2 regions of the Lactobacillus sp. B4007 genome follow, and region 1 is predicted to be linked to the other one. Evidence: predicted binding sites of a transcription regulator. Region 1 holds the regulator's gene; the other holds the start of a gene.
The links. Region 1 encodes Rex, which represses fermentation and respiration genes when NADH is low (regulators of the CRP and FNR family bind a similar motif). Its sites were predicted from a motif close to TTGTGAANTANTTCACAA; they were not measured.
Positions count from the first base shown of each region.

Region 2: the regulator Rex is predicted to act here: its motif matches at 3,367-3,384, upstream of J3U54_RS01690 (FAD-binding protein).

Region 1 covers NZ_JAFNPA010000001.1:17,873-22,964, forward strand. Annotated here, with positions in the region: gene groL (chaperonin GroEL) at 1-427, opposite strand, end outside; gene groES (co-chaperone GroES) at 444-728, opposite strand; gene J3U54_RS00085 (redox-sensing transcriptional repressor Rex) at 910-1,551, opposite strand; gene abc-f (ribosomal protection-like ABC-F family protein) at 1,865-3,790, shown strand; gene J3U54_RS00095 (GNAT family N-acetyltransferase) at 4,128-4,532, shown strand; gene tsaD (tRNA (adenosine(37)-N6)-threonylcarbamoyltransferase complex transferase subunit TsaD) at 4,567-5,092, opposite strand, start outside.
Region 2 covers NZ_JAFNPA010000001.1:347,926-353,017, reverse strand. Annotated here, with positions in the region: gene J3U54_RS01705 (cupin domain-containing protein) at 1-82, shown strand, start outside; gene J3U54_RS01700 (carboxymuconolactone decarboxylase family protein) at 86-403, shown strand; gene J3U54_RS01695 (MucBP domain-containing protein) at 637-3,270, shown strand; gene J3U54_RS01690 (FAD-binding protein) at 3,429-5,092, shown strand, end outside.

The sequences.
Region 1 (5,092 bases):
TTTGATCTTTTGAAGAAACAGTGTGACTTACTTTATGTAATTCATCAACAACAGCCTTGGTAGCTTTTTCAATTCCGCGACGAACACCTACGGGGTTAGCACCAGCAGTTACATTCTTCATTCCTTCACGGATGATTGCTTGAGTTAACACAACTGCAGTAGTGGTACCGTCACCAGCAATGTCATTAGTCTTTTGTGCAGCTTCGGCAACTAGCTTAGCACCCATGTTTTCGTAGTGATCTTTTAATTCAATTGACTTAGCAATGGTAACACCATCGTTAGTAATTTCAGGATTGCCATAAGATTGCTCTAAGACAACGTTTCTACCTTTAGGACCGATTGTTGCCTTAACAGTATCAGCTAACTTATCAACACCCTTTAATAGGGAACGTCTTGCTTTTTCTGAGAATTTAATATCTTTTGCCATAATTTTCGCTCCTTAATTACTTAACCACTGCCAAAATATCTTTTTCATGAAGGACTAAGAATTTTTCACCTTCGTATTCAACGTTAGTGCCAGAATACTTGTCATATAGAACAACGTCGCCCTTTTCAACTGACATTGGGATCTTGTTGCCGTTTTCTGCATAACTGCCTTCACCGACAGCAACAACTTCACCTTCTGTTGGCTTTTCTTTAGCATTTGAAGCAAGGACGATTCCGCCTACAGTCTTTTCTTCTTCTTCTTTAACTTTTACGATCACGCGATCACCAATTGGTTGTAACACGTTTGTCCCTCCTAATTTTAATTTAAAATCATTTTTGTTATTTGTTAGCACTCTTATTAACCAAGTGCTAACTTACAAATATGATAATACCCCCTTTTAATAAAAAAAGCAAGAAAAAATTAGCACTTTTTTACTTAAAGTGCTAATTTTCTTTAGCCATTGCAGCGGCGGCTTTATAAATTTATCTATTCTTATCTTTATCCGAATCAAGGAAATAAATGAGGGTTTGTAATTCAGTCGCCAAGTCAACATTTTGAATTCTAACCCCGGTTGGGGCTGATAACCGAATTGGCGTAAAGTTCATAATGCCCTTAATGCCAGCTTCGACCATGTCATCCGCTGTTTTTTGTGCAGAATCTGACGGCACTGTCAAAATAGCGATGGTGATCTGTTGGTCACTCAGCTGCTTTTGCAATTCACTCATTTCATAAACAGGAACGCCACTCAAAATTTTGCCCGTAATTTTAGGATTAATATCAAAAGCACAGGAAATTCGGATGTTATTGCTTCGTTTGAAGTTATAGTTCAGCAAGGCGTGTCCCAAATTACCTACACCAACTAATGCAACATTAGTTAAAGTATCTTGATTTAAAATCTTTTTAAAAAAGGATAGGAGACTTTTGACATCATAGCCATACCCACGCTTACCCAAAGCACCAAAATATGAAAAATCACGACGGATTGATGCACTATCAACCTGAACTGCTTCTGATAATTCAGTAGATGAAACCTTTTCTTTACCAGCTTCATTCAGGATAATTAGGTAACGATAGTAAAGCGGCAGTCTCTTCGCTGTCGCTGTAGGTATTTTTATTTTTTCCATTTTAAAAAGCCTCCAACTTAATATCACTAGTGAGCTTTTTTGTGAATTCACTCATCAATTAATATTATTTTACCTATAACTTACTGATATTTGCAAATGTTTTTTCACAATCTAACACAATCACAAAACACGATTTTACTGTTAATTAACCCGCTTTACATGGTAATTAAAAAATTATTTGTAAATAACTGAGCAAATACTCGTAATCAATTTACTAATGATGAAAAAATAATTTTACTTAAAAAAGGCTTATTTCTCATGCAGTTGCCAGCAGTCTTGCCACATATGCTAAAATAGACTTTAGGTGAAAAATATGATAATTGCACAAGGACACGATTTAGAAAAACAATTTGGTGCCAATACGCTATTCAATCACGTTAATTTCTCGATTGATTCAAATGCAAGAATTGGCCTTGTAGGACCAAATGGAGTTGGTAAAACCACACTCCTTAAAATTATGACGGGTGAAGAAGAAGCTACCCACGGCGAATTTACCATTAATAAAGGGATCGATGTGGGTTATATCGCGCAGGAAAATGGCTTAGATGAAAGTAAGAGCATTTGGGATGAAATGCTGACCGTTTTTGCGCCATTAATTGCAAAAGGACAAAAAATCCGCGACTTGCAACAAGCAATTGCCGAACATCCGGAAGATAAGCAACTTTTAAAACAATATGACCAGTTGCAATTTGATTTTGAACAACAAGGTGGATATACCTATCAGGCGGATATTAAAAGTATTTTGAATGGTTTTAACTTCCCTGAAAATACTTGGACTAAAATTATTGGTGATCTTTCTGGCGGTGAAAAAACCCGGCTTGCCTTTGTCAAACTGCTATTACGCAAGCCACCGCTACTTTTACTCGATGAACCGACCAACTATTTAGATCTAGACACACTTGACTGGCTAGAAGGTTTTCTTAAAACATATTCCGGAGCAATTTTAGTTGTTTCTCACGACCAGTACTTTTTAGATCATCTTGCTAACCAAATTTTTGAATTACAATTTGGTAAGTTAACAGCTTTTAAAGGAAATTATTCCGATTATGTTGCCCAGCGAAAGCAACGTGATCAGCAACAAGAAGAAGCTTACGAACGGCAGCAAGAAAAAATTAAAAAAGACGAGGAATTTATTCAAAAGAATTTAGTTCGGGCAAAAACAACTAAAAGAGCGCAAAGCAGGCGCAAGCAACTTGAGAAAATGGAACGAATCACACCACCTAAGCACAAAAATAAGGTGCGGATTAAGTTCAAAAGTGAAAGACCCTCAGGTAAAGAAGTATTAATCTTACGGGATCTAACGATTGGCTACCCGACTAAGACAATGGTTCAAGACATTTCACTGCAAGTTAACAAAGGTGATCGTGTTGCTATTATTGGTGCCAATGGTATTGGTAAATCAACTTTATTAAAAACGATTATGAAGGACTTACAGCCTAAAGGTGGCTCAATTAAGTATGGTGCTTCGCTTGATATCGGCTACTACGATCAAGAACTCCAACTGCTCGATCCTAGCAAAACAGTGATTGATACCGTTTGGGATCGTCACAAAACAATGCCTGAACGGGATGTTAGATCAATTCTGGCGAGTTTTCTCTTTACCGCCAAAGATATTGATAAAACTGTTGGGCAGCTTTCCGGTGGCCAAAAAGCCCGGTTAACCTTGACGGTCTTGTCGCTTGAGCACAACAACTTTTTACTAATGGACGAGCCCACGAACCACTTAGACCTAGAAGCAAAGGAAGTTTTGGAACAAGCGTTACAGCATTTTGATGGCACGCTGCTCTTTGTCTCTCACGATCGGTATTTTATCAATCAGCTTTCCAATAAAATTGTCGAAATCAAAGATAAGCATGCCAAAGTCTATGAGGGTGACTACACTTATTATTTAGACGAAAAAAATAAGTTTACTGCTGATACTACGGCTGAAGTTTCTACAAATGAGAATGAAACTGGCAGTGCAGAGCTAAAAACTAATAAGTTGTCATATCAAGAACAAAAGCAAAGAGACTCCCAAAAACGTAAGCTTGAACGTCAAGTTGAAGAGATCGAAACCAAGATTGATAAGCTTGAACAAAAGCAAGAGCAAATTCAAACGGAAATGGCTAACCCAGAAATTGCGACAAATTTTGATAAACTTGGTCCCTTACAAGAAGAATTAACCAATGTTCAAACTGATTTGGAGCAAGCCAATAATGACTGGGAAACAGCATTAACAGATTTAGATGAATTCAATTAATAAAAAAAATCCTAATTCAATTCGCAAGAAAGAATTAGGATTTTTTCTTATGTTAACAGCCAAACGGCACGACCAGAAATGCATTCTGCTGCATCACCGCCTATTAAAATTTAACCATGATAATCTAAATTAACGTAAACTAGCATAGCTTGCCCCATCTTCTGTGTTTGACTAGCAATATACCTGGTTTTATTCAATTTTATTTTAAAAATAGTTCAGCACTTATTGCTATTTAACTTATTTCATTTATAATTGCATTAACTCAATTCAAAGAAGGTGTCTCAATGGAAAAATTACGTTATACTCCCAAATTTTAAATAAATTGAGGAGGATAAAAATGAAGTACATTACAACACAAAATATTAACCAAAAACAATTAATTAATTTATATAACAGCGTTGGTTGGACCGCATACACTAAAAACCCAACTGAGCTAGAGGCAGCGATTAACAACTCGCTACTAACCATTGCAGCAATTAGTGAAGACAAACTTGTCGGACTAATTCGCGTTGTTGGTGATGGTGTCTCAATTATCTATATCCAAGATTTGCTTGTTCAGCCATCATACCAAAAACAAGGTATTGGCACACACTTAGTCAAGTTGGTTCTTACTAAGTTTCAAGCAGTTCGGCAAAAAGTACTCTTGACTATCGACGAACCAGAAACACGCTTTTTCTATGAAAAATGTGGTTTTAGATCGTGTGATCAAGGGCAGCTAGTTGCTTTTTATCAAGAATTTTAAACTAAAAAGGGTTGACCATTTATGGTCAGCCCTTTTAATTTAACATACTGCAAGCATACGGCAATTCTAATGACGGATCAGCATTTAAAGTCAAGTCTGCAAATTGATGATCTTGGTATAAGTTGTAAGCTGCAGCACCGATCATCGCCGCATTATCACCGCAGAGCTTTAAGTCCGGCAAGATTACTTTCGGCTTGATGTTATGAGGTAAATTAGCAATCTCTTCCTCCATCCGCTCCCGTAATCCGCGATTCGCTGCAACACCGCCACCCATAATAAAGGTACGTGGCTGATACTGTTTAATTGCTCGGATGGTTTTATGTGCCAAAACATCAACAACGGCAGCCTGAAAACTTGCGGCTAAATCAAATTTATTTAATTCTTGGTGAATTTGGTCAGCATGGTGACAAGTGTTGATAAAGGCACTCTTTAAACCGGAAAAAGAAAAATCATAATCATCATCTTCCATCATTGCACGAGGAAAATGAAAAGTGTCATTACCCTGGTGAGCCCATTCATCAATCGTTTTACCAGCTGGATAATTCACGCCTAAAACACGG
Region 2 (5,092 bases), 330 kb from region 1:
TGCACACTTGGCAATAACTGCGGGAACACCAGAATGGCTTGAACCAGTGACAGATGAAGATTATGAACAATTGGAGGATTAAAAAATGAAAAAACAAACAGCAGGCCGTGACAATTTAGGTAAATTTGCTCCTAAATTTGCGGAATTAAATGATGACGTATTATTTGGCGAAGTTTGGTCACGCGAGGAGCAAATGTCGGCCCGTGACCGGAGTTTGATTACGTGTGCTGCCTTAATGGCTCAGGGTTTGTATCCCCAGTTAAAGGCACATATGTCAATAGCAAAAACTAATGGGGTAACCAAAGAAGAAATGGTTGAATTAATTACCCACTTGGCCTTTTATTGTGGTTGGCCCAAGGCCTGGTCAGCTTTTGATTTGGCTAAAGACGTTTACGGCGAATAAAAAAACACGATTATTCATAACTAGAATAGCTACTTTTTAATGCATTGCTTGGCTTTATTGATTCAAGCAGTGCATTTTTTATGGATAAAATCAATTGATTACAGTAAAAATAGTTGATAACCAAGATGATTAGTGCATATTTAATCAAATAAATTTCGCACATGCTAAAATGAAATTGTAGTTAATATATTACTATTTATAAAATGCTATTCGTGTATATAGGAAGCCCGAAAATGAATAATAAAGATAAAGTTGTAGATTGGAAAAAGGCGCCATCCTTAGGAATAATTTTATTAAGTCTAGCTTTGTTCTGCTTATTTGCTGCTATTCCGGAAAAAGTAGACGCTGCTGTAAATTCACCTAAAGTAATAGTGCAAAAACAGTCTAAAGATAAAGTGAAAAAACAGAAAAAAGCTAAGCTGGTCCCGGTGACTGCGGCCGAAAATACTGCCGTAAAGGACAAAAGTACTACCGCTAATGAAGCTAAACAGCCTTTAAGTACTGACGATAGCGAGATTAAGCCGCAAGATAGTGCGCAACCATTTGCTACTAGTTTTAAATGGCATGGTCTTTCCTGGCAATATGATGACAATAGTAAAACGGCCACCATTCTTGGTGGAGAAGCCAAACTTGTTTATGATCCAAATGAATATCTTTCTAGCCTTGTTTCTAGCAACACTAAAACAATTAAAATAGCCGCTCCCTTGAAGGTAAGCGGTGATACTACGAACCTATTTAACTTCTTTACTAATGCAACTAGTATCGATTTAAGCAATTTAGATACTTCTCAGCTGAAATCAATGGCTTCGCTGTTTGAAAATTGTAAGTCGCTAACTAATATTACTTTTGGCAATATAGATACTTCTAATGTAAGTGATATGTCTTCAATGTTTAAAAATTGTCGAGCTTTAACTAGTTTAGACTTAAGTCATTTTAATACTGCTCAAGTAACCACGATGTCTTCAATGTTTGATTCCTGTTCATCTTTAACCAGTTTAGATTTGAGTCATTTTGATACCACCCAAGTTAGGAATATGTCGATGATGTTTTCACAAGATTACAGTTTAACCCAACTTGACGTAAGCCATTTTGATACCGCCCAAGTTAGGGATATGTCGATGATGTTTTCACAAGATAACAGTTTAACCAAACTTGACGTAAGCCATTTTAATACTGCCCAGGTAACGACAATGGCTAATATGTTTGGTTATTGTCAAAAATTGAAAACAATTAATGTGAATAATTTTAATACTTCAAACGTTCAAGACTTTTCTGGGGTATTTGTTAGCTGCTATAGTTTAACAGATTTGGACATCAGCAATTTTGATATGAGTAAGGTTATGAACGCTCAAGGCAGATATCGGGCAAATATGCTAGCTGGCTTAAGCAACTTAGTTACGCTAAAGCTAGGTCCCAAAAATTATCTTGTAACTGCGAATATTGAATTGCCAGGTACTTGGCGCAATGTCGGCGAAAATGGGACGATAGATCTGCCACAAGGAAATAAGAGTTGGTCATCGCAAGATTTACAGAATAATTATGATGGTACTAAGGATGCAGATACTTATGTCCGTTTTGCCACTTTAAAAATTACCTATCATAACCAAGCAGGCAAAGAAATTTCACCAGCAGACACAATATACGGTCGTGTAGGGACAAATTACAGCACTAAGGCCAAAGACATTCCTTATTACCAATTAGATGAAACAAATATACCAGCCAATAGTGAGGGAACTTATAATGGCGATGATATCAATGTTGACTATATTTATCTCTCTACCGCTAAACCGGTTACCGTTAAATATCAGGATGTCCAAGGAAAACAAATTGCCCAAGACGTAGTCCTGACAGGTGAAGGTGGCACAACATATACTAGTGTAGCTGTTAAAATTGATGGTTATACGCTTAAAACAACGCCAGAAAATGCTACCGGGATATTTACCGATCATGAGCAAACAGTGATTTATATTTATACCAAAGATCCGGTCAAAGCAGGCAACGTGATTGTGCGCTATCAAGATGAAGCTGGTCACTCAATTCACTCCGATATTATCTTAACGGGTTATATTAATGATTCCTATAGCAGTACCGCAATTCCAATTGAAGGTTATAGTTTAAAAACTGCACCAGAAAATCCCACGGGTCAATTTACTAATAAAGAACAAACTCTTATTTACGTCTATACTAGAAACCCGCTGTCAGTTGCTAACGTAACGGTCCACTATCAAGATGAGAAGGGCAAGCCAGTTGCCACAGATGTCATTTTGGGCGGCATTATCGGAACGCAGTATCAGAGTTATCCGTTGGTCATTAATGGTTATCAGCTCAAGACTACACCGGCTAATGCCTCAGGTACTTTTACGAAACAAAAGCAAGACGTAGTTTATGTTTACGCCAAAGATGCCAGTGCTAATAGCACTGCTGGGGGTCAAGGCGGCGGAACAGTGATCATTGCGGCTCCAAGCACAAGCACTGGCAAAGACAACAGCGGTGACTCAAATGATGCTAAAATCAAGCTTCCTGTTAGCAAGGCGGTTATGCATAATTCATATATTTATAATGAAAAAGAAGAAAGAATAGCTGGATGGCTGGGACAAGGTACAGTGATTAATACCTATGGAACGAAGCTTATTAATAACCGTAAGTATTATGTGCTGGCTAATAATGAATATGTTAGGGCTACTAATATTGATGGCGTTGTGCGTAAATTACGTCATAATGCTTACGTATTTAATCAAGCTGGTAAAAAAATTAAACTCTTAAAGCGGCACCAAGCTTGTCGAACTTACGGAGCTGCTGTTAAGAGACATGGCAAATTATTCTATCTTATTGGTAAAAATAGACTTGTTAAAAAGGCTAACTTCTAACAAGTAATGATCTCCTAGTTTTAATATTTAACTGAGTAAAATCGTTCGTTTAAAAAACGGACGATTTTTTAAATAGTAAGGTTGCTAAAAAGATATTTGTGATAAAATTAACTTATTAATTTAATGAAAGTGATTACATAGCAAAGAAGGAATCAATCATGATTTATCAAAAAGACATCAAGTGGGATGCCAATTATGATGTTGTTGTACTAGGTTTTGGCGGTGCTGGAGCAACAGCTGCACGCTTTGCCGCTGATAATGGTGCAAAAGTACTGCTTGTCGATGTTGCACCTGAAGGTCATGAAGGTGGCAATACTCGTTATTCGGCCCAGTTAATTGGTACGGGTAATGATTTTAATGAATTAAAAAAATATTATCAGAGTTTGACGGCACCGATGTCACTTGATGAAGAGATGATCGATACCTATGTTGCAGGAATGGTGGATATTCCTAATTATGTTACTAAATATTTAGGCGTAAAACCTTGCAGCGCTAAAAATTATGCCCCTGAAGCCCGCTATGCGTTTGAGGAATTCCCAGAATTTCCAGGTTCGACTTCATATGATTTTACTACCGTACGCGAGTCATGGTTTGACGCTGCACTTTGGAAAATTTTAAAAGAAGAGGTCGTTAAGCGCCAAGATCAAATTGATGTGATGTATGAGACCCCGGCTAAGGAATTAATTCAGGACCCAGTCAGTCGCAAGATTGAAGGTGTCTTGATTGAGCGCAAGCATCAGCTGCTTAAAGTGCAAGCCAAGACCGGTGTGGTAATGTGTACCGGCGGTTTTGAAAATAATCAAACAATGATTGAAGATTTTATTGGCGCTAAAAAACTAGCCCCTCTTGGCACCTTGTACAATAAGGGTGATGGCATCAAGATGGCTCGGCAAGTTGGCGCTGATTTCTGGCATTTATACAACTATGAATCTTTAGGTTTGCTGCACGGGATGGCATTTGCCGTACCAAAAGGTGAGCGTGGCCGCCTAATGCTCGGTAAGCAAAATGAAGTAGTAGCTCATGGCAGTTCGTTTGTTGTGGGTGATGATGGTACCAGATACTTTAACGAAGCGGAAGAAAATCGTCATGGTCACATTAAGAACCATGGTCAGTGGAAAGTGCCGCTCAACCAAGAACACCCTTATTTGATTTTTGATAAAGCTAAAAAAGCTGAATTAGACCAAGATCCAATTATTGGCAACTATCAGCCTTATCCAGATAATGTTATTGAGGCCGCAACGATTGGCGAGCTAGCAGAAAAGATTGGTGTTGCAAAAGCCACCTTGGAAGATACACTTACTCGCTTTAACCAGGCATGTCAAGCAGGCAATGATCCTGAATTTCGCCGGGACCCAAAGACTTTGCGGGCATTTACTGCAGGTCCGCTTTATGCCGTGCGCATGGAACAGACAATGCTAAACACGCAAGGTGGTGCGAGAAGAAATAAGGAAGCCGAAGTTCTCGATACTAAGGACAAGGCCATTCCTCACCTATATTCTGCCGGTGAATTTGGCGGTATTTGTGCTAACCAGTATCAAGGTGGTAACAACTTAGCCGAATGTTTGATTTGGGGTAAAATTGCCGGTGAAAATGCGGCCAAAGCTAAAGATGATGTGACGGTTGATGCTGCTAGTGGTGCATCAGCACACGATGTCCACTTGAATTCAGACCTTGAGCATGAAGACTATCCAACTGGCAAGGATCAATACATTGGTAGGTCCAATGGCGGCATGGGTGGCGAAATCGTTGTTCGGGTCACTGCCGATAAGCAAAAGAATTTACAAAACATTGAGGTTCTCAAGCAGGCCGAATCAGAAGATTA